Regions from separate parts of the Lysinibacillus sp. NPDC094403 genome, predicted to be linked through region 1. Evidence: riboswitches for the same ligand, from Rfam matches in the RefSeq annotation. Region 1 holds a riboswitch; each other region holds the start of a gene.
What was found. A riboswitch is a leader RNA that binds a small molecule or an ion and turns the genes downstream of it on or off. The one in region 1 is predicted to bind S-adenosylmethionine.
Positions count from the first base shown of each region.

Region 2: linked by a shared signal. The riboswitch ahead of ACQKMV_RS21500 (Na+/H+ antiporter NhaC family protein) and the one ahead of ACQKMV_RS00135 (MetQ/NlpA family ABC transporter substrate-binding protein) in region 1 are both predicted to bind S-adenosylmethionine.
Region 3: linked by a shared signal. The riboswitch ahead of ACQKMV_RS07415 (methionine ABC transporter ATP-binding protein) and the one ahead of ACQKMV_RS00135 (MetQ/NlpA family ABC transporter substrate-binding protein) in region 1 are both predicted to bind S-adenosylmethionine.
Region 4: linked by a shared signal. The riboswitch ahead of metA (homoserine O-acetyltransferase MetA) and the one ahead of ACQKMV_RS00135 (MetQ/NlpA family ABC transporter substrate-binding protein) in region 1 are both predicted to bind S-adenosylmethionine.

Region 1 covers NZ_JBNNTL010000001.1:27,130-32,927, forward strand. Annotated here, with positions in the region: gene ACQKMV_RS00120 (alpha-hydroxy acid oxidase) at 1-30, opposite strand, end outside; gene ACQKMV_RS00125 (methionine ABC transporter permease) at 44-715, opposite strand; gene ACQKMV_RS00130 (methionine ABC transporter ATP-binding protein) at 708-1,733, opposite strand; gene ACQKMV_RS00135 (MetQ/NlpA family ABC transporter substrate-binding protein) at 1,838-2,662, opposite strand; SAM riboswitch class I at 2,752-2,856, opposite strand; gene ACQKMV_RS00140 (pyridoxal phosphate-dependent aminotransferase) at 3,210-4,379, opposite strand; gene ACQKMV_RS00145 (PhzF family phenazine biosynthesis protein) at 4,520-5,314, shown strand; gene ACQKMV_RS00150 (carbon-nitrogen family hydrolase) at 5,396-5,798, shown strand, end outside.
Region 2 covers NZ_JBNNTL010000023.1:24,717-30,514, reverse strand. Annotated here, with positions in the region: gene ACQKMV_RS21515 (MFS transporter) at 227-1,426, shown strand; gene ACQKMV_RS21510 (hypothetical protein) at 1,604-1,942, shown strand; gene ACQKMV_RS21505 (peptide-methionine (S)-S-oxide reductase) at 2,189-2,659, shown strand; gene ACQKMV_RS21500 (Na+/H+ antiporter NhaC family protein) at 3,065-4,348, opposite strand; SAM riboswitch class I at 4,458-4,566, opposite strand; gene ACQKMV_RS21495 (hypothetical protein) at 4,949-5,335, opposite strand; gene ACQKMV_RS21490 (hypothetical protein) at 5,355-5,798, opposite strand, start outside.
Region 3 covers NZ_JBNNTL010000003.1:71,751-77,548, reverse strand. Annotated here, with positions in the region: gene ACQKMV_RS07445 (hypothetical protein) at 214-444, opposite strand; gene ACQKMV_RS07440 (hypothetical protein) at 681-872, shown strand; gene ACQKMV_RS07435 (arsenate reductase family protein) at 954-1,310, shown strand; gene gcvH (glycine cleavage system protein GcvH) at 1,393-1,773, shown strand; gene ACQKMV_RS07425 (toprim domain-containing protein) at 1,959-2,300, shown strand; gene ACQKMV_RS07420 (thioredoxin family protein) at 2,317-2,619, shown strand; SAM riboswitch class I at 2,683-2,786, shown strand; gene ACQKMV_RS07415 (methionine ABC transporter ATP-binding protein) at 2,938-3,966, shown strand; gene ACQKMV_RS07410 (methionine ABC transporter permease) at 3,956-4,624, shown strand; gene ACQKMV_RS07405 (MetQ/NlpA family ABC transporter substrate-binding protein) at 4,739-5,587, shown strand.
Region 4 covers NZ_JBNNTL010000002.1:307,076-312,873, reverse strand. Annotated here, with positions in the region: partial or broken gene ACQKMV_RS05795 (spore germination protein) at 1-483, shown strand, start outside; gene ACQKMV_RS05790 (endospore germination permease) at 684-2,894, shown strand; gene metA (homoserine O-acetyltransferase MetA) at 2,975-3,910, opposite strand; SAM riboswitch class I at 4,063-4,173, opposite strand; gene ACQKMV_RS05780 (hypothetical protein) at 4,479-5,003, opposite strand; gene ACQKMV_RS05775 (hypothetical protein) at 5,153-5,488, opposite strand; gene ACQKMV_RS05770 (hypothetical protein) at 5,652-5,798, opposite strand, start outside.

The DNA.
Region 1 (5,798 bases):
CAGTAGATCGCAATCTGTTGTCTTTGTCATCGTAATCATCCTACTAATCTTTCTTTAGTTTCGCAGCAAAGCGGTTACCTATTGATTGAATACTCTGAACTAGGATGATTAAGATAAACACTGTCGCATACATCACATCGACCTCATAACGTAAATGACCGTAGCGATATGCAAGATCACCTAAACCACCAGCACCAACCATTCCTGCCATTGCAGTTGCTCCTATAAGACCGATTGTGGCAATCGTTAAACCTAAAATAATGGATGGGCGAGCCTCACGTAGTAAGACATTCCAAATAATATGACGACGTTTAATACCCATTGCTGTATAAGCTTCCACAACACCTGGATCAACTTCTAAAAGTGCCGTTTCCATAAGTCGCGCAATATAAGGCGCTGTATAAACAACAAGCGGAACAATAACACCTTTTACACCGATAGTTGTGCCAACGATTAGCTTCGTGAACGGTAAAATGAAAAATAGTAAAATAATGAACGGTACAGAGCGAATAATATTAATAAATAAATTGAAAAATTGATAGAGAAATTTATTTTCAAATGATTGTCCCTGGCGAGTTAAAACGATTAAAAGCCCTAAAGGGATCCCAATTAAAATAGAAAAGAATAATGAAATCCCGACCATTTGGAAGGTTTCAATAATAGATTTCCCAATAACATCTGACCAATCTGCAAAGAAGCTTTGAATGCTATTCATTTAATTCGCCTCCTAACTCCTCAACGCCTACTCCGTTTTCTGTAAAATACTTAAGTGCTTTTTCTACGATATGAGCTTTACCGTGTAGATGCACGACAATATTACCGACAATGCCGTTTTTTAATTCGATGATATTGGCTGTTAAAATATTTGGTTGAACATCATACACTTTGCTCACTTCTGCAAGTAATGGTTTCCCAGTACTTTCACCAAGGAATGTTAAACGAATCACACTTCCGGAAAGATTTAATTGCTCGATAAGAGAAGGAGACAAATTGCGTTGAGAAATAGTGTTTAAAAACTTTCGTGTCGTTGGGTGCTGAGGCTTCGAAAATAGTTCTATAGCAGAGCCATATTCTACAACCGCTCCTGATTCAAGAACGGAAACATCATCGCAAATCTTTTGAATAACATTCATTTCATGTGTAATAAGTAAAATAGTGATACCTAACTCACGATTAATTTTCAACAGAAGCTCAAGAATAGCGTCAGTTGTTTCAGGATCGAGTGCACTTGTCGCTTCATCACTTAGTAAAATCTCAGGCTCTTGGGCAAGGGCACGCGCAATAGCCACACGTTGCTTTTGACCACCTGAAAGCTGGCTAGGGTAGCTATCTAATTTCTCTGTTAGGCCAACAATTTCTGCATATTTTGCAACGCGGTTTTTCACTTCAGAGTCGTTATAGCCTAGAAGCTTTAATGGTACCGAGATATTGTTGTAAACGGTCGCTGTTTTTAAGAGATTAAAATGTTGGAAGATCATCCCGATTTTTTGACGTGTTTTGCGAAGGTCGTTTAGAGAAAGGGCAGTAATATCTACATTATCAATCAATACTTTCCCTGTTGTTGGACGCTCTAATAAATTGACACAGCGAATAAGGGTACTTTTTCCTGCACCACTGTAGCTAATAACCCCATGAATTTCACCTTTTTTGACATGCAAGTTGATACCATCTACTGCTTTGACGATACCTTTTTTAGTTTTAAATTCTTTTGATATATTTTCTAATTGAATCATACTGAATATCTCCTTTCTAAGTCCTTCTATAAAGCAAGAATCTGCTAGCTTTCCTGTAGGAGTCTCGCAGATTCTCGATTATATGAAAGAACCTTTATCGTTACTTACCAGCTTGGAATTATAGAACCTTTGAATTCCTCTTCAATAAATTTGCGTACTTCTTCAGATTGATAAGCTTCAACAAATTTTTTAATCGTTGGGTCATCCTTGTTTTCAGCACGTACCGCAATGTAGTTTACATATGGAGAGTTAGTAGATTCTAAAAAAATGGAGTCTTTTTTAGGATTAATGCCAGCATCAAGAGCGAAGTTCGTGTTTATAGCTGCTACATCTACTTCACTAAGTTGTTTTGGAATTTGTGCAGCCTCTAATTCAATGAATTTCAAATTCTTTTTGTTTTCTTCCACATCACGAATAGATGCTGTTAAATCTGCTCTGTCTTTTAATTTAATAATGCCTGCCTCTTGAAGGACAAATAGTGCACGTGCCCCGTTTGTTGGATCATTTGGTAATCCGAATGTTGCACCATCAGGAATTTCATCGAATGATTTATATTTCTTAGAGTATATGCCCATAGGAGTTAAAATTGTTTTTCCTACTGGCACTAAATCTGTATTGTGATCTTTGTTAAATGTATCGAGGAATGGCTTGTGTTGATAGCTGTTTGCATCAAGATCACCCTCGGCTAATGATGTATTTGGTAAAACATAATCAGAGAAAGTTTTTAGTTCTACCTCTAAGCCATTTTCTTTGGCAACTTTTGCAGCAGCCTCTGCAATTTGTTCGTGTGGACCAGAAGTTACACCCACTACAATTTTATTTTCATTAATAGCCTTACTTTTACTATCTTCTTTAGTACCACAGCCTACTAACGCTGCTACCAATGTGAGACTCGCTAAACCTAATAAAATTTTGTTTTTCTTTTTCATGAGAAAACCTCCAATATTGTTTTATCGGTTATTAAAAATAAAAAAAACTCTCTTAAAAAAACTAAGAGAGGCTCATGAAAAAACGTCCTCTCTTATCTTTCAAACGATTATCGTTTGCAGGATTTAGCACCTTCCTTAAAAAAGGAGGTTGCCGAGCTTCATAGGGCCAGTCCCTCAGCTACTCTTGATAAGAGATTTATAATATTTTTTTGTAAATCCGATAGAACTAATATAAATTATAGGATATAGTAATCAATCGAATTTTTTAAATTTTTTATTTTATTATTTTTAGTTAAAAAGAGGCATGGGAATGTCTGTTAAAGTAAGGCGGGAATATTGTTATCACTGCCTATTTCGTTTTAGCAGAAGTACAAGGGATTTATCATATTCGACAGTTTGCTGAAGAAACAGGTCACTATTTTATCCACTAGAAGAAGGGCTGAAGCAACCAAGGAAGATAGTAAAATGAAAAAACTGTCTCCAAAGCAAATATGCGCAAAGGGGACAGTTTTGATAGGGTCTTACTTAGGTAGAGGGACTAAAATGCTCATGAGCTAAATAAGTTTAACTTTTCAATTCTGCTGATTGCTTCACGTAAGCGGTCTTCGCTAACAAGTAGGCCAACCCGCACATAACCTTCACCATATTGACCGAAGCCGTTACCTGCAGCTACTGCGATATCAGCTTTGTCGAGCAATAAATCAGCAAATTGTTCACTCGTAAAACCTAATGGGACAGGGAGCCATGCAAAGAAAGAGCCTCTAGGTGCTGTTACTTGCCAACCAATTCGCTGAGCTTCTTCGATAAGGACGTTTCGTCGACGCTCATAAGTCTCTCTTAGCTTATCAGCGCAACTTTGAGAAGCAGTAAGTGCAACTGCCGCAGCTTGTTGCACTGCAGGAAATTGACTACAAAATAGATGATCTTGAATAAGGTTAATGGCTGCAACAATATCAGGGTTACCAACTGCAAAACCAATGCGCCAGCCTGCCATATTATACGTTTTGGATAATGTATACATTTCGATACCGACATCTTTTGCACCGTCAGCTTGCAGGAAGCTAATAGGTCTATTGCCGTCAAATCCAATCGCCCCGTAGGCAAAATCATGTGATACGATAATATTGTGCTCTTTTGCAAAGCGTACTGTTTCTTCGAAAAATTCAAGTGTTGCAGTACCACCAGTTGGATTATTCGGGTAATTCAAGTAAAGAAGCTTTGCCTTTTCTTTTACTTCATTGGATAAAGCATTATAATCAGGCAGGAAATTATTCTCTGCAAAAAGTGGCATGACTTCAAAACTAACATCACCTAATATGACACCAGATAAGTAATCTGGATAACCAGGATCGGGTAAAAGCATTGTATCGCCAGGGTTTAAAACGGCTAACGGTAACTCAACGAGACCGATTTTCGTACCACCGAGAATAGCTACTTCTGTTTCTGGATCAATGTCAACATTGTATTCACGTTTGTAGAAGTCTGCTGCTGCTTGGCGTAATTCTGCTATGCCACGGAATGGAGAATATTTATGATTTTGAGGATTTTCTGCTGCCTCCTGTAATGCTTTAATAATGTGTGGGGGAGTAGGTTGGTCTGGATTACCTTGACCGAGATTGATCACATCACGCCCTTCAGCTAGAGCGGCGTTTACTTTTTGTACAAGTGCTGCAAAAAATTGAGTTGGGAGTTGCTGTAGTTTTTTTGAGAATTCCATGCACGTCCACCTTTTTCAGAATATAATAATTATTAAAGATATGATGCAAATAGTAGTACTTTTTTTACTAATTGTCTAGAGCCTTTTCAAAAACTATTGGTAACTATAAGCCATCCAATAAGTATATGGGAGTGGGGAAAATGAACAAAGTCTCATATTTTATCGTCAATGCTTTTACTACAGAACTTTACAAGGGAAATCCCGCAGCAGTATGTTTACTTGATTCAACAATACCTGAGTCGACCATGCAGAAAATTGCTCAGGAGATCCCCGTACCAACAACAGCTTTTGTCCAAAAGAAAGATAATGAATTTTTTCTTAGATGGTTTACGCCGGCAAAGGAAATCCCGATTTGTGGACATGGAACAATCGCTAGTGCATTTTTACTCTGGAAACAAGGGATTGTACCCATCAATTCTTCAATTACATTTCAGACTTTAAGTGGTCCTTTGCAAGCAATTTGGTTGAATGAGCTGGTTGAAATAACAATTCAAAAGTATCGGTTAGAAGAGATTGAATGTCCTTTGGAGCTTGAAGAATGGCTTGGTATGAAACCAACATATGTAGGAAAAACAGAATTGGATTATATCGTGGAGTTAAGTCACGAAGAGTATATTACAGATTTCAAAGCTGATTTTCCCGCGATGAAACAGTTCCCTGTACGTGGTGTTTGTATTACAAGTCGTTCTAAGGATGAGGGGATTGATATTGTCTCAAGATTCTTTTCTCCAGCACAAGGCATAGATGAAGATCATGTAAATGGTTCCTCTCATGGTGCGTTAGGACCTTACTGGTGTGAAAAATTATCAAAAGTAAGTATCGTTAGCAAACAGCTTTCAAAACGTGGTGGATTATTGTACGTTAAACCGAAAATAAAAGATGTTGCTATTGCGGGTTCGGCAGTTCAAGTATTAAGTGGTGAAATATTAATCTAAATATTGAGCTTAAACCATGGAAGTAATGTTGATTTATTGTAGTATAAATACGGAACAGTACTGTCTAGAGGAGGAATAGCAATGAAAATTGGATGTATCCAACTAAATGTTGGTTTTGGAAAAGTAGAAGAAAATTTTGCTCGTGCTGAGGACAAGATTCGTGAAGCGGCAAAACAAGGTGCAGAAATTATTGTGCTACCGGAAATGTGGAATACAGGCTACGCACTTGAAAAATTACCAGAGCTTGCAGATGTGGATGGAGAACGTTCGAAAGCATTTTTATCAAACCTAGCGAAAGAGCTTGGTGTACATATTGTAGGTGGTTCTGTTTCAACGAAAAAGGGCGATAAATTTTACAATACGATGTATACGTTTGATAGAAATGGTGAGTTAGTAGGCGAATATAGTAAGGCACATCTTTTCCGTTTGATGGACGAGCATTTATATTTAGAGGCTGGAGATGAAATGAATCGCTTTGCTCTTG
Region 2 (5,798 bases), on a different contig from region 1:
TTGATAATATTTTTGTTTTAATAACAATTCTACCTTTTTTAGCGCTTCACTTTTTATTTTTAAATAGATTTGTTCGAAGGAATGATTTTGTTTGTAGGGAAGGATAATACTTCTCCCAAAAAACATATTGCGTGGGTTCATGACTAATTGAAACAGTTACTATATATAGCGCACTGGAGATTATTTTTAATTTGTAAACTATATTGATTTATTTTTGGGGGGTATTATGATTCAAGGTTCTTGGAGAGCGTTGGTCTGGATTGGTTTAGCAGAATTATGTGCTTTAAGCTTGTGGTTTAGTGCATCAGTGATTGCACCCGAACTAATTGAAATTTGGAATCTTAGCTCCAATTCAGAATCTTGGCTTTCAGCTGCTATCCCTATTGGCTTTGTCCTAGGATCATTGTTTAGTTCATATTTTGGGGTTGCGGACCGCTTTAATCCCCGAAAGATTTTTGCGATTTCAGTTTTTCTAGGCGGAATATTAAATGTCTTACTAATTTTTGTGAATTACGCTTTTTTAGGTATTCTACTTAGAATTTTAACTGGAGTAACTCTTGCAGGTGTCTATCCAATAGCTGTGAAAATTTTATCGCAATGGTTCCCCAAAAAACGAGGGTTTGCAATTGGAGTCTTAATAGCAGCATTAACATTAGGATCATCATTACCACATTTTGTAGTTATGTTTTTCTCGTCGTTAAATTGGAAACTCGTGATAATTAGTACTTCAGTATTGGCTTTATTATCGGCTATAATAGTTACTTATATTTTAGAAGATGCTCCGATTGTACCCAATAAATCGCCGTTCTCTTTAAAATTAATAAAAAAAGTAGTTATGAATAAACCAGTAATGCTTGCGAACTACGGTTATTTCGGTCATATGTGGGAATTGTATGCGATGTGGACATGGCTACCTGCTTTTTTGACAGCTAGTTTCTTAACCTATTCACCAGGAATTCCACATTGGTTTATTGCATTATCATCTTTTATTTCAATAGGAATTGCCGGAGGGATTGGTTGTGTGGTAGGTGGACTAATCTCAGATAAAATCGGAAGAGCCAATTTAACGATTATTTCTATGTTTATTAGTGCTATCTGTTCGATAGTAATAGGTTTTACCTTCGGGCAGTATATTTGGCTAACCTTAATAATCTCCATGATTTGGGGGGTGTCTGTTATATCTGATTCCGCCCAATTTTCTGCAGCAGTTTCAGAAATAGCCGAAGTTGATTATGTAGGTACAGCCCTTACTTTTCAAATGTGTATTGGCTTCCTCCTTACTATATTTTCTATAAATCTAATCCCTATTATACAGAGGATCATTGGTTGGGAGTGGGTCTTTACAATATTAGCGATTGGACCAATTCTTGGAATTGTATTTATGGTCAAATATAGACGTTACGAGTTAAATAACGAGAAAGTGTAATTGTAATTTTTAAGTATTGACTATATCTGATAGTTTAAATTTTTTCTAAATAAGCATCTGTAAAATGAATAGCCTCAAATAAAAAGGCTGTTTTCTTAAAGGTTGTTGCTATTTCAATTAACGGAGCAGGTTTGTTCAAGAATGAGACTTGAATATCGAAATTAAAGGGGTGAAATTGTGAAGGTTAAACATTCTATTTTCAGTATATTTATATTTTCTATTCAGGTTATTGCAGGCTGTTCTTCAAGTGCTGACTGGAATTCATCATTTGTTATTTGGGATGGATATATTTATGAAATTAGCGAAGAGTATGTAAATGAAATAAATGAAGAGATTGGTCAAGTTACCAAACATTCGGACAAGGAAGGGACTTACCCTGGAAACTTTTCAAACAAGTACAAAAAGGGGACTAAGTATTATTCGATAAAAGGCATTAATACGGATGAAGCAATAGCTATTGAGGAAGATGGAAAGTATCGAAAAGCAATTAGAAGTGGAAAATATGGAGAAAAATAACTTTACTTCTTGAGCAAACGGGTGCTTTACTTGAAGAACGTTGAGCTGCTTAGACAGCTCTTTTTTATTATTGTACTAACGGTGCAAGTTAGTTGAAGAGCATTGTTTGATTTGTGTTCAACAATCGGGTCATAATGTGGAATAATAAAATTTGTCATTATTTTAATGTGTAGTAGACTTAGTAATTACATTTTTTTCCTCCAATTTACTTGGAATGAATTTTTTAAAACAAAGAGGAGAGTCAATATGGAAGTAGTATATTTTGCAGGTGGATGTTTATGGGGAGTACAAGCTTTTATAAAAACTTTACCTGGGGTTAAGTTTACAGAAGCAGGAAGAGCTAATGGAACAAGTCATACACTTGAGGGTGATTATGATGGTTATGCCGAATGTGTAAAAACAGGATTTGATCCGACAGTTGTAACAATCAGGGAATTAATGGGGTATTTATTTGAAATCATTGACCCATACAGTTTGAATAAACAAGGACAGGATGTTGGCGAGAAATACAGAACAGGAGTATATAGTGAAAATCCTGAACACTTAGAAGAGGCAAAGGCGTTTCTTTGTGAGAGAAATGATTACGACCTTATTGTTGTTGAAGTATTACCTCTTACAAACTATATAAGAAGTGCAGAAGAACATCAAGATAGGTTAGCTAGATGTCCAAATGATTATTGTCATATTCCAGAAGAAATATTAAGTAAGTATAAGTAGGGGAGATTATTAAAAGATGGTTTATGGGATCTATAGTTTTCAGAAATGCTTTACCATATTATAAGGGGAACAGAACTGTTTAATCATTTTCAACGTTCGGGCGCGATTGTTTAATTAGCATCTCTGTTCTTATTAAACTAAAGAAGGATTTACTAAAGACCAAGTTAATCTACTAAATGCGTAGAATCAACTTGGTCTTTGTGTATTAACAGCAACAATCTATAAGAAAACAGCCAATAAAAAATCCAATCGTTTTAATTATTTTTCTCAAAACGATTGGAATATTTCAATGTAAAATGACGGCGGATATCACTGAATCGGAAAGGAGTTCGCATAGGATGTTAGCCTAAGCACAAAGCCTATCCAGACGCAATTATGCCGAAGTATAATTGATAGTGGTGAAATTCAGGCTTTCTTTTTTGCAGGGTATCCGATGAGGATCGCGATGCTCCCGCAGATTCCTATAAGGATTGGATAGAAAGAGTATTGTAGCATGCTCACTGGCGATATTCCAGCTACGCTTGCGGCTGCTAGGAATTGGGCTCCGTATGGTAGAAGGCCTTGAATCGTACAAGAGAAAATATCTAATATACTTGCGGACTTTCTTGGCTCAATCTCATACTGTTCAGCAATATTTTTTGCAAGTGGACCAGCAATTAAAATAGCTATCGTATTATTGGCTGTAGATAAATTAGTTAGGCCCACAAGGCCAGCAATCCCAAATTCAGCACCCTTTTTCGATTTTATTCTTCGTGTCGCAAGGTGAAGCAGAAAGTCAATTCCTCCGTTAAACTTAATAATCTCCACCATTCCAGCTATTAATATCGCAAGAAATGCCATTTCATACATGCCTGACATTCCTTCGCCAATCTTTTGCAAAAGGTTCATTAAATGATAGCTACCATCTGCTAAACCAACAGCCCCGGCGAGAACAATCCCAAATGCTAGAACAAGGAAAACATTCATTCCAACTAACGCAAAAATAATAACTAACACATAGGGAACAATTTTTACCCAACTATAGCTTAAATGCTCTACTTGTGCTGTCGTTTCACCCATTGTGATTAACCCTAAAATAATGCTCGTTACAATAGCTGCCGGCAACACAATCCAAAAATTCACCTTAAATTTATCCTTCATTTGTGCGCCTTGTGAACGAACGGCAGTAATTGTTGTATCTGAAATAAAGGATAAATTATCGCCAAACATCGAACCGCCAACAATCGCCGCCATTACTAAAGCCATGGAAAACTCTGTATGCTCGCTTATCCCAACTCCAATTGGCGCCAGTGCAACAATTGTTCCTACCGATGTACCCATTGATAGGGAGATAAAGCAGGCAATGATGAACAAGCCTACGACAAGCAGGTTTTCCGGAATGACCGACAAAGCAAAGTTAACAGTGGAGTCCACTGCCCCCATACCTTTTGCTACCTCTGAAAAGGCCCCAGCCAAGAGAAAAATAACAACCATCAGCATGACATTTAAATTTCCTGCGCCTTTGCAAAAAATATCAACCTTTCGCGAAAACGATTCTTTTCGATTCATCGCCAGAGCCACAGCGCCCGAAATGGCGATGGCTACAATGACAGGAAAGGCATAAAAATCACCTGTAATAACTCCTGAACCAATAAATAAAATTAAAAAAACAACAAATGGGATCAGCGCCCATGGATTCTCTTTCTTCATTGTTCTACCTCCAAAAATTAAAAAGGGACACGACCTTTGCCCATTTTTTTACATAAAAAAGACCTCATCTTGAAACAACAAGAAGAGGCCTTATATCTATAAAACACTCCTCTTATCTATCAAGCCATTGCTTGCTGGATTTGGCACAGTAACTTAAATCACTAAGTTCCGCTGCCGAGATATCATCGGGCCAGTCCCTCCATCTCTCTTGATAAGAAGCAAAAATATTATATTTTTTTCACAATAGTATTAGAATAAAATAAAAATTCAATATTTGCAACATATTTTTAAACAAAGTATAAAAAACTCTCGGAAAAGTCAGCGTTAAGGCGACCAAAGAGTAAAGTGTTAAATTATGGGTATTGGGATTTGAGCGTATTGGTGGAGAATGGAGAGGGTCATTTTTTAATTTGATTTTCGAGGTAAGACCACGCATATCTAAATATGAATCTTCTTAATTACAATAGGAAGCTACTTGAACAATAAATTAGTGTTTTGAACAATTAACGCGTCAGATATTTAGGTGGTGCGATTGGTGGGGAATGGAGTTTAAAGAGTTGTAGTATGGCTAAGAAGCCTAGTAAAACTAGACTTCTGCATTTAATTAGAGGTATTAAAGTACTCATAAAGTCCTTTTGAGAACCCTATGCCACCAGTAGGACCATTCAACCAAAGTTTAATAAATGTATTAACCTCTGATTGAGATCTATTTTGTAACAATCCACTTCTATCTATAATATTAGTGAATTTGGAGGTGAATTCCTCTAGAGTGATAACCTCGTTATTATCAAGTTTTTCCTCGTACATTCTAGTCAAATTTTGAAGTTCGTTGAATTCGTCTTCTCCTAAATCGTAGGCTAATATTTGGTCAAACACACCAAACATATCATAATTAGCTGCTAATTTTTGCAGTATTCTAATTTGAAAAGAATGTTTTTCTACTCTTTTTTCAAGTTGTGAAATTCTTTCTTCTGATGATAACGACATTATTACTTAACCTCCTAAATTAAAATGCAAAGAATGTAAAAATATTAGCGATAGTTCTAGCAGTCGATGATTTTACACCAACATTCATTAATGCTGATGCCACTGTATCCATAATAGCATCTTCAACTACGTCCCCGCGTCTAACTAAATCTTCTAATGCATTGGCGATTGTATTTGTATGTTTAGTGAATATTTTAGCTTCCGACTTTGTTAATTGTGAAGCCACAGTATTAATAACCGAACCACCACTACGTAGAGCTTTAGCAGTTCCTTTAAGTGCCTGAGTAGTAATCCACTTTTTAATACCACGTGATTGAATTTCATTTTTATCTTCGTTTTCATTTTCATTTAATTGTGTACCATCTAATGGTAACACATTACTACTGAAATCATACTCAATTATCGTTAATGTCGTTGCTAAACTTTCAGTAACTTGTGGTGGATTTTCTATTTCACTAGCCTT
Region 3 (5,798 bases), on a different contig from region 1:
CAACTGATTCACATGACATATGTTTTAACAAAAATATCATTCAACTTTTGAGTTTTATCGGAACACTTTTACGTTTTATCTACCAACTTTTGAAATTTATCGACCAACTTTCACGTTTTATCACCTAACTTCTGAATTTTATCGACATCCACCTTCCAAAGAGCAAAAAAGGATTCATACACAAAACTGTGTGTGAATCCTCTGACTGTCGTTTTATAGCAAAAGAGTTTCGTCTGTGCGAAAGCGGATTGACAGCAACAACATGTTTATCAGCGCGAAAGCGGACCACTCCAAAATGCCAATCGCTGATAACATCAAGAAAATCGCTGATAAAATGCTGAGAATCGCTGATAACATCAAGAAAATCGCTGATAAATTGCCGAGAATCGCTGATAACAACATGATAATCGCTGATAAATTTTCGAGAACCGCCGATAGCATCATGAGTCGCCCAGCCTCCACTCCAATCAATTACTTCACTTAGTATATATTTTCTGCCATTTTATAATAATTTACTTATGTGAAAGCACAATCGTCGTAACTATTATAGAAGAGCAATCATTACGTTCACTTTTAAAATGCATAAATTTTATAAAAGTTCTACACTATTGCTGATTGGAGTGGAAGGCTACTCGACTCCCTTGGGAAAGCGAGACAGGCGAGACCCTGAGGCCAACACGATGTTGGTCACGAAGGCATTGTCACAGGACGTGACGCACTTAGCCTTCGTTCCTTTAGCGGAGGAAGCGGCTCGACGCTCGCTCACAGGAAGTTTTGCTCTGCGCGAAAGCGAAGCGTCAGCGACAAAGCGCCCAGCTGGAACGGAAATCAACCCCACGCTTTGGCATAATGAGTTTCATTTTGGCTCGTAACGGTTATGATGGTATACTACAGAAAATGAGGGAGACACTGAAAATGTAGTGTCCTAATAATGATAGTAGAGGAGCCTATAAATGACGATTCAATTTATTCATTATCCAAAATGTACTACTTGTAAAAAAGCTCAAAAATGGCTAAATGACAATAAGATTTCATACGAAGAGGTACACATTGTCGAACAACCGCCTACAAAGGACGAATTATCAAACCTATGGCAAGCTAGTGGACAACCGTTAAAGAAATTCTTTAATACTTCTGGTATGAAATATCGTGAGCTTGGCTTGAAGGATAAGCTTGCTGATATGACTGAAGAGGAGCAGCTTGAATTGCTTGCTTCAGATGGTATGCTGATTAAACGTCCAATTGTAACAGACGGGAAAAAAGTAACTTTAGGGTTTAAAGAATCAGATTTTGAGCAAGCTTGGAAATAACCCTATTTATCCTTGTTTTTATAGGAGAAGTATGGCAAACTGAAAGTGAATATACTACATATTTTATGGAGGGGTTTATTGCATGAGCACACCAAAAGACTTACGTTACTCTGAAGAGCATGAATGGGTAAAATTAGAAGATGGTAAAGTACGTATCGGTATTTCTCACTTCGCACAAGCTGAACTTGGAGATATCGTTTTCGTTGAACTTCCACAAGTTGGCGACGAAATCAAAACTGATGATCCATTCGGTAGCGTTGAATCTGTAAAAACAGTTTCTGAATTATACGCACCAATCTCAGGTACAGTAGTTGAAGTAAATGCAGATTTAGAAGATAGCCCAGAATTCGTTAATGAATCACCATATGAAAAAGCTTGGATGATCGTTGTAGAGCCTGCTGATGCATCAGAAGTTGAAAAACTTATGACAGCTGAGCAATACGAAGAAATGATTGCAGAATAAGACAAGCCTGAATTAGAAAAACGTCGGAAACTACCGACGTTTTTTATTATCTTCATTCATCCCGCTACTATAACAGTGAGGAGAATGCAAGTATATTCCTTTATCAATAGGTGTCTAACTGTATCAACGATCAAGTTTATTGATATAATGAATTATAAGGGATATGTCTAAATGGGGGTGGCGTGATGGTCGAGGGAAAATGCTTAATTGTCGAAGGCCGATCGGATAAGCTTCAAATTGAACCTATTTTAAATGAAGATGTTAAAATACTTTGTACGAATGGTACAATTGGTGTGCATCAATTAGAAGAGCTACTTGATCCATACGAGGGTTGTGAGCTTTATACGTTTTTTGATGCAGATACATCGGGTGATAAACTACGAGCATTAATGGACAGACATTATCCAGAGGCTGAGCATTTACGTACGATGCCAACATATAAGGAAGTTGAGACAACTCCGAAGAAGGTGTTAGCAGCGATATTGCTTCGTGCACACTTCTCAATCCATAATGAATATATTTTGTAAGGTTGCGTGAAAAATGATGGAAGAATGGTCAAAAGAGCAGTGGGACGCGGTTGTCCAGTCAGGTGAAAAGGCTGCCTTTTATTTATATACGCCAATGTGTGGAACGTGTGCAGTTGCATCGAAAATGATGACGGTTGTTGAGCAATTGCTACCACAGCTACAAGTAGGTAAAGCGAATATTAATTTTTTCGAGCAAATAGCTTATGATAATAAAATCGAAAGTGTACCATGTTTACTCGTATGTGAAGGCGGAAAAGTAACAGAAAAAGTTTATGCCTTTCAATCCGTACCATATTTATACGAATTGTTAAAAAACTAATTGACTGAATATTAATCGCGTGGTAAAGTAACAAATATATTAAAAAACAATAAATATATCGAACTCTTATAAAGAGCGGCGGAGGGAAGTGCCCTATGAAGCCCAGCAACCATCACAATGTGAAAAGGTGCCAAATCACCCAAAGATTTATCTTTGAAAGATGAGAGAACGGTTTAGCGTATAAGTTACGTGACCCCTTCTACTTGTCTATAAGTGAAGGGGTTTTTTTAACTTCTATCAACACACGACTGAGTGACCAACATCACGTTGGCCGCAATTATGCGAGGCATAATTGATATAAGAAAAGGAGAATTCGCTATGATTAATCTTCAAAATATTACGAAGAAATACAAAACTACGAATGGCGAATTAACTGCAGTTAAAGACGTCAACCTTTCTATTAATAAAGGTGAAATTTTTGGCATTATCGGCTATAGTGGCGCTGGTAAAAGTACAATGATTCGATTGTTAAACGGTTTAGAAAAGCCTACATCTGGTAGGGTGACAGTTAACAATCAAGAATTTTCATCCATAAAGGGGCAAAAGCTCAGAGATGCTAGACAAAAGGTCAGTATGATTTTCCAACATTTCAATTTACTTTGGTCTAGAACCGTTGCGGAAAACATCGCTTTCCCACTAGAGATAGCAGGTGTTCCAAAGGCACAACGTGAAGCACGTGTGAAAGAATTGATAACACTTGTTGGTCTAGATGGACGCGCTAAGGCGTATCCATCACAACTATCAGGGGGGCAAAAGCAACGTGTAGGTATAGCTCGTGCGCTTGCTAATAACCCAGAGGTACTGTTATGTGATGAGGCAACATCTGCACTCGATCCGGAGACAACAGATGCTATCCTTGATCTACTTGTCGATATTAACGAACGATTAGGTCTAACGATTGTGTTAATCACACATGAAATGCACGTTATTCGCAAAATTTGTCATCGTGTAGCGGTTATGGAAGCTGGAGAAATTGTAGAACGTGGTGAAGTATTACAAGTATTCCAAGCTCCACAAGCTGCCATTACGAAAAAATTCGTTTCTCAAATTACAGATACGAAGGAAACACAGGAAACCGTGGCACAAATTAAAGCAAATTATCCTAATGGACAACTTGTTAAGCTAATCTTTGTAGGAGAAAAAACAGAGCAGCCTGTCATTTCGCATCTTGTGAAACAGTTTGATGTAGAAGTAAGTATTGTACATGGTAATATTTCGCAAACGAAAAATGGCGCGTACGGTACACTTATTGTGCAAATTGATGGCTCGGAGGCCAATGTTACTGCTGCACTTAGCTACTTAAATACAGTCGAAGTACAAACGGAGGTGATTGCAAATGCTAACTAGTCTTTTTCCGAATGTCGACTGGGAAAAAATGTGGGACGCTACGTATGAAACATTGTACATGACAACAATTTCTACGGTTATCACATTTATACTTGGATTAATGATTGGAATCTTATTGTTTTTATCAAGTCCCAACCAACTATGGGCCAATAAAATTGTGAACTTTTTAACAGGCTCAATCGTTAACATTTTCCGTTCGATTCCATTTATCGTTTTGATTATCTTGTTAATTCCATTTACGAAATTTTTACTTGGCACAATTCGTGGCGCAGATGCGGCTTTACCAGCACTAATTATTGGAGCTGCACCATTCTATGCACGAATGGTATTAATTGCTTTACGTGAAATTGATAAAGGTGTTATTGAAGCAGCTCGTTCAATGGGTGCCAAAACGTCAACGATTATTTGGAAAGTATTAATTCCAGAATCGTTACCAGCGCTTATTTCTGGTATTACTGTAACGGCTGTAGCACTTGTTGGCTATACTGCGATGGCAGGTATTATCGGTGCAGGTGGTCTAGGAAACTTAGCATTCTTAGATGGTTTCCAACGTAATCGCACAGATGTAACTTTAATGTCGACTATATTAATCTTAATAGTTGTATTTGTTATTCAATGGATTGGCGACATGATTACGATCAAAACAGATAAACGCTAAAGAAGCGCTAATAAAAATTGTGACAAAAAGAGTATCCAGTTACGAACATCTAAGAGGTTATCTCGGTTTTATACCGCTAACATATGTAAATAAGAAAAAAGGGAGAGTAATAAAATGAAGAAGTTATTAGCAGGATTATTTTTATCAGTATTAGTACTAGCTTTAGCCGCTTGTGGTGCTGGTAAAAAAGAAGATACAAGCTCAGGCTCATCATCTAATGATAGTAAAGAAAAAGTAACGTTAACAGTAGGTGCTTCGAATACACCTCATGCGGTTATTCTGGAAAAAGCAAAACCAATTTTAGCTAAAGAAGGTATCGATCTTAAAATTGAAAAATATCAAGATTATGTATTACCAAACCAAGATTTAGAATCTGGCGATCTTGATGCAAACTACTTCCAACACATCCCTTATTTAGAGAAAGAAATTAAAGAAAAGGGTTATGATTTTGTAAACGCTGGTGGTATTCATATTGAACCAATCGGTATCTACTCTAAAAAATATAAATCTCTTGAGGATTTACCAGAGGGTGCAACAATTTTACTTTCTAACTCTGTTGCAGATCACGGGCGTATGCTTTCATTATTAGAAGCTAAGGGTTTAATTAAACTTAAGGATGGAGTAGATAAAACATCTGCTGAACTTAAAGATGTTAAAGAAAATCCTAAAAACTTCAAATTCGATGCAAATACAGCGCCTGAAATGCTTGTACAAATGTATGAAAATAATGAAGGTGATGCAGTTCTTATCAATTCTAACTACGCAATCGACAACGGACTAAATCCATTGAAAGATGCAATTTCTCTAGAAGATAAAGAATCTCCTTATGTAAACATTATCGCTGTTCGTGCTGGTGATGAATCAAAACCAGAAATTAAAAAATTAGTAGAAGTATTAAAATCTAAAGAGATCCAAGATTTCATTCTTGATGAATGGAAAGGCTCAGTTGTACCAGTTAAATAATTAAAATTATCGAAAAGGGTATGTAAGTTATAAAGCTTACATACTTTTTTTCTTGCCTAAAAAGAAGTCTTTTATCAGAAAAAAGTTTTTTAACAAAGTGCTTCTTCTGTTGTGGTTTATAACAAAAATATAATATATTTTAAAAGTAATCGAATTACCATAAATTTTGTATAGAAATTGTTAAGCCATCTTTATTACTATAGTTGTTGTG
Region 4 (5,798 bases), on a different contig from region 1:
TGGCACCATCTCTTTACGTAGCTATCACCATATTTCATCAAGAAATACTACCAACTCCTATGCTGGTTAGTGTTGCATCTCAACGAGAAGGAGTCCCCTTCCCTGCCATAGTCGAGGCGCTCATCATGGAGTTAGTCTTCGAGATGTTAAAAGAAGCAGGTCTTCGAATGCCAGGAACCATTGGACCAGCCGTATCCATCGTTGGAACATTAGTAACGGACAAGCTGCCGTAGAGTAATGATTTTAACTTCAATACTTGGATTGTTAGGTTTAATGTTTGGCCATATGATCATCGTTCTACACTTATGCAGCTTACGAATTTTTGGTGTTCCATATATAAGTCCATTCGGCCCATTAATTCTAAAGGATCAAAAAGACGCACTAGTGTTGTTCCCTCGTAGAGCTTTATTGACTCGACTACGCTTAATAAGTCAAAAAAATACTGTCAGGATCATAATTCAAAAAAAGGAATCAAACGAATGATTCCAAAATTTTGAAAAACATAGAAACAAAAACGATTGTTTTTTTCGATTTTTTTATTGATCGGCGTTGCATTATAAGAATCAAAATTCCGAGCCCTCTTGACTTGATTACCTTTATTTTTTCACCAATTAAAGATTTAATTGTCTCCCTGACAAAATAATAAGGCAACTTTATGTATAGAAAGAAGGGGTATCGTTCATATGGAAAAAGAAATAATTAGTTCAAGACAATTTATGATCATTACCCTTCTCTTTTCCATTGGTACAACCATTTTAATTATCCCTGCAAGTTTAACAAGTGAAGCAAAGCAAGATGCATGGATTTCAGCGATCATTGGTGTCGTTTTAAGTTTCCCCGTAATAAAGCTTTTCATTGCTTTTGGAAATAGAACACCTACCCTTACTTTTGTAGCGGCTAATGAAAAGATATTAGGTCGTTTTTTTGGAAAATTTACTGCGATTGGCTTTATTATTATTTGCTTACTTTCTGCTGGTGAATTATTATACATCATTGGAATTTTCATGAAAACATCAGTTATGCCTGAAACACCTACGATGGCCTTTGCTTTTCTCTTCAGTATTATCATTATTTATGCTGCATATCTAGGAATTGAAGTTTTTGCCCGTTCTGCAGAAATACTATGTCCAATATTTATTTTAATTTTTATTTTATTTGTAGCTTGTATTTCACCATCCATCCATATTGAAAATTTACAGCCAATAATGGAAACATCAAAAAAATCATTATTCTTTGGTATGATTCGATTTATAAGTCTTTTTTCATTCCCGCTTGCCGTATTATTAACGATTTTTCCTTCCGCAGTTAACGTCCAAAAATCTGCACAAAAGGGTTTTTATATTGGCACAATTTTTGGAGGGATTGTCTTAATTACAATCATTACACTGTGTATCCTTGTCCTGGGTCCGGCAAATACAGCTTCTAGGACATTTCCAAGCTATTCATTAGCTCAAAGAATTTCAATCGGGAATTTTTTGCAGCGTATTGAAGTTATAATGGCAGCCATGTGGATTATATCAATTTATATTAGAACTTTTATGTATTTTTACGCTGCGGTTATCGGTATTCGAGAACTATTCAAAATTAAAAATCATCGACCGCTCATTTTTCCACTTGGCATGATTATCCTTGGACTTTCACAAATTGTTCATCCTAATATCATTCATTCAGATATTTACAATAGAGAAACTTGGCCTATGTATTCCTTCGTTTTCATGATTTTATTACCATTAGTTTTATTACTTGTCGCGAAGATTCGCAAAATCAATGGGAATCAAGGAAATGCTTCACAGTGTGTAAGTAGTAGTAATAACGAAAATGCTTCACAGAATGCAAACAACGGTAATAGTGAAAATGCTTCACAAAGCGCTAGTAGTAGTAATAACCAAAATGCTTCTCAGAATGCAAGTAACAGTAATAGCGAAAATGCTTCTCAGAATGCAAGCAGCAATTGCGAAAATGCCTCGCAAAGTGATAGTAATGGTAATAACGAAAATGCTTCGCAGAGTGCAAGCAACGGTAATAACGCAAATGCTTCACAAAGTGGAAGTAACGGTAATTGCGAAAATGCCTCGCAAAGTGCTAGTAATGGAAATAACGAAAATGCTTCGCAGAGTACAAGCAACGGTAATAACGAAAATGCTTCACAATGTGCAAGTAACAGTAATAATGAAAATTCTTCACAGAATGCAAGCAACAGTAATATCGAAAATGCTTCTCAGAATGCAAGTAATAGTAATAACCAAAATGCTTCACAGAATGCAAGCAGCAATAATAGCGAAAATGCCTCGCAATGTGCAAGTAGTAACAATAACGAAAATTCTACACAAAGTGCAAGTAGCAGTAATAACGAAAATGCTTCACTAAGTGCAAGCACCAATAATAACCAAAATGCTTCACAGAATACAAGCAGCAATAATAACCAAAATGCTTCACAGAATACAAGCAGCAATAATAACCAAAATGCTTCACAGAATGCAAGTAATAGTAATAACCAAAATGCTTCACAGAATGCAAGTAATAGTAATAACCAAAATGCTTCACAGAATACAAGCAGCAATAATAACGAAAATGCTTCACAATGTGCAAGTAGTAACAATAACCAAAATGCTTCACAGAATGCAAGCAGCAATAATAGCGAAAATGCCTCACAATGTTCAAGTAGTAACAATAACCAAAATGCTTCACAGAATATAAGCAGCAATAATAGCGAAAATGCCTCACAGAGTGCAAGTAGTAGCAATAAAGAAAATACCTCACAAAGTGAAAGTATCAGCAATAACGAAAATGCTTCTCAAAGTGCAAGCAGTAATAGTGAAAATGCTACACAGAATGATGGCGATACCGGCAATATTCCAAACAGTGATAAAAATAAAAATTCCCCAGAAAATTAACAGCATAATGGAGTTAAAAAATGATGACCCTGAAATGTTCAAGGTCATCATTTTTCCTTTACAATTGCTATTGAATAACATTAAATATGATATTCAATCTCATCAACGAAATCCCATTCATATGGTGTTTCTTGGTAAACATAGTAGTTCAACCAATTCGAGAATAATAAATGTGTATGGGCACGCCACGAATTAATCGGTTCATTTGCTGGATTATCATGTGGGAAGTAATTCACTGGTACTTCAATATCTAATCCTTTCGCAACGTCACGACTATATTCATCTGCTAAAGTTGTCGCATCATATTCAAGATGGCCGGTAATCATAATGTTTTTATTGTCCTTAGATTGCACAATGAAAACACCAGCATCTTCTGAATAAGATAGTAATCGTAAATCAGGATGGTTGCGTACTTCGTCGATTGATACAGATGTGTAACGTGAATGTGGGGCTGTAAATAAATCACTAAAGCCACGTACTAAATCCACTGTTAAATCAGTAATAACATGAGAATATACACCCGAGCATTTAGCAGAAAGCTCAATTTTCCCGATGCCGTAATGATGGTATAACGCTGCCTGTGCACCCCAACATATATGTAAAACCGATGTTACGTTTTGCTTAGACCAATCCATAATTTCTGAAATTTCCTGCCAGTAGTTCACGTCTTCGAACGCCATTTTTTCTACTGGTGCACCTGTAATAATCATGCCATCATAGCGGCGATGACGTATTTGATTGAAGGTCGTGTAAAATAATTGCAAATGTGATTTACTGACATTTTTCGATTCATGCGTAGCTGTATTTAAAAATGTAATATTAACTTGTAACGGTGTATTACCTAATAAACGAAGTAATTGTAGCTCTGTTTTTTCTTTTTCAGGCATCAAATTTAAAATTAATATATTTAACGGACGAATTTGTTGAGTTTTTGCTCTGTCCTCTTCCATTACGAAGATTTTTTCCTCCCGTAAATGTTCTCCAGCTGGTAAGTTTTTCGGAATATTAATTGGCATCTTGCATTCCCCTCTCTTTTATTTCTCTCTGTTAAAATCACTTAGTGCCTTAGTTTCAACGCACAGGCCCTGCGCCAAGCTCATAAGTCTTAAAATTAAAAAATCCCCCTCATTCCTATGAGATAGAATGAGGGGGATTTTTACCACGTTCACTCTTATCTCTCAAAGGACAAATCCTTTGCTGGAATTAGCACCTTTCTAACTTTCGTTAGAGGTTGCTGAAGCGTCATCGGGCCAAATCCCTCAACTTCTCTTGATAAGATTATTTAATTAAAAAGAATTGTATCATGAACAATTAAGAATATCAATAATACATAGAATATTTTGTTATTAATCATGCATGTTCTACTATGAATTGATGAACACTATTCTTGACGCAAACCATGTTTACACTATGAAATATTAAATGTGATTCTTAATTGCTTTAATTTTGGGAGTAATACATTTACCTATTAGTTTATTCCACTTCTTATGAAATCTATGTAATTTTTATTATAACTCATACTTCTGAAAAAAAGAAGTGTATAGCATTTACAAATAAAAAAAGAGGGAAATCATCCCTCTATAGTCAGTACTTCTCTTCCATAAGTTCTGCTCTTCTTACTACTGCCATATTGCCTTGTCCTTGAATATAGTTATTTTTAGGGATATACGCAGATACTCTTATATAGAATTCATCAATTAATAATACTTTGTATATCTTTTGGAATTCCTCTCTATCGAAATACAGATACCACGAATCAGAAGAATCTCCATCAAAAGGTGTTAATTGTACACAAAAATAAGACTTTTCGTTAGTATATCCATAATTATAATAATCACATATTTCAGCAGTTCCACTTAAGAAGAAATCTTTGCTTAAATTATTTGCTAAATCATATTGAACATCTTTACCAGTTAAGTCAAGCATATATCTATCCTTAAATTTTTCATTTGGATCAGGTTCTTTATATACAGTAGCATATTGTTGACCAGAAGCTATCTCTTCTTGAGTAGGTTTATATTCTTCTACAGTTTTCTCTTCTTTACCACACGCTGATAGCAATAAGACAGAACACAGTATCGTAAATATCCATAATTTATTAAATCTCATAATTACACCCCATATTATCTATTGTAGTTATATATTACCATAGTTGGATATAACACGAAATATCTTTCTTTATGGGCGTGTGAAATTGCAAATAAAAAAAGAGGGAAATTCCCCTCCTAAATATTACTTACGATAGTATTTTATCACAATCATTCTTTTTCCTCTTGATTAATTTTCCATTTAATAAATGTTTCTGTGTCTTTTTCATCTACTTTTCCATCATAATTCCAATCATTAGGAATATTTGGCTCAACATCTATATTTTTTACACAAGCATTAATTAAAAACAATAGTAACAGAGCAACTAACGCTACTTTCCACCAACCTAAAAAATATCCTTTATCATCACTAGTATCATCATCTTTATTTAGTTCTAAATTCTGTTCGTTGTTTTGTTTTTTATTTTTATCAGATAAATTAGCAAGTCCTATACAACCAAATACTATCAATAATACTATTATTACTATTGTAGAAATTACCACCATTTATAAGTCACCCCGAATACACATATAATAGGTTCATTTTACCATAATTACCTAATGTAACAATATCAGAGTTGCGTTTTTTATGTATATAACTTAAATTATGTGCGTGTGAAAATTGATATGGTAGCGTACAAAATAAAAAGTTAGGGGTATCCGCTTCTTGTCAATACTTTTCTAATCTTATTCGAATTAATCCTTGCTTGCTGTAATCTACATTAATAATACGATACTTTTTATCATATATAGTTATATCCTCATATGTGTCCTCATTTAATTTAAAATATGTCTTTGCAGCATCATTATCACGTAC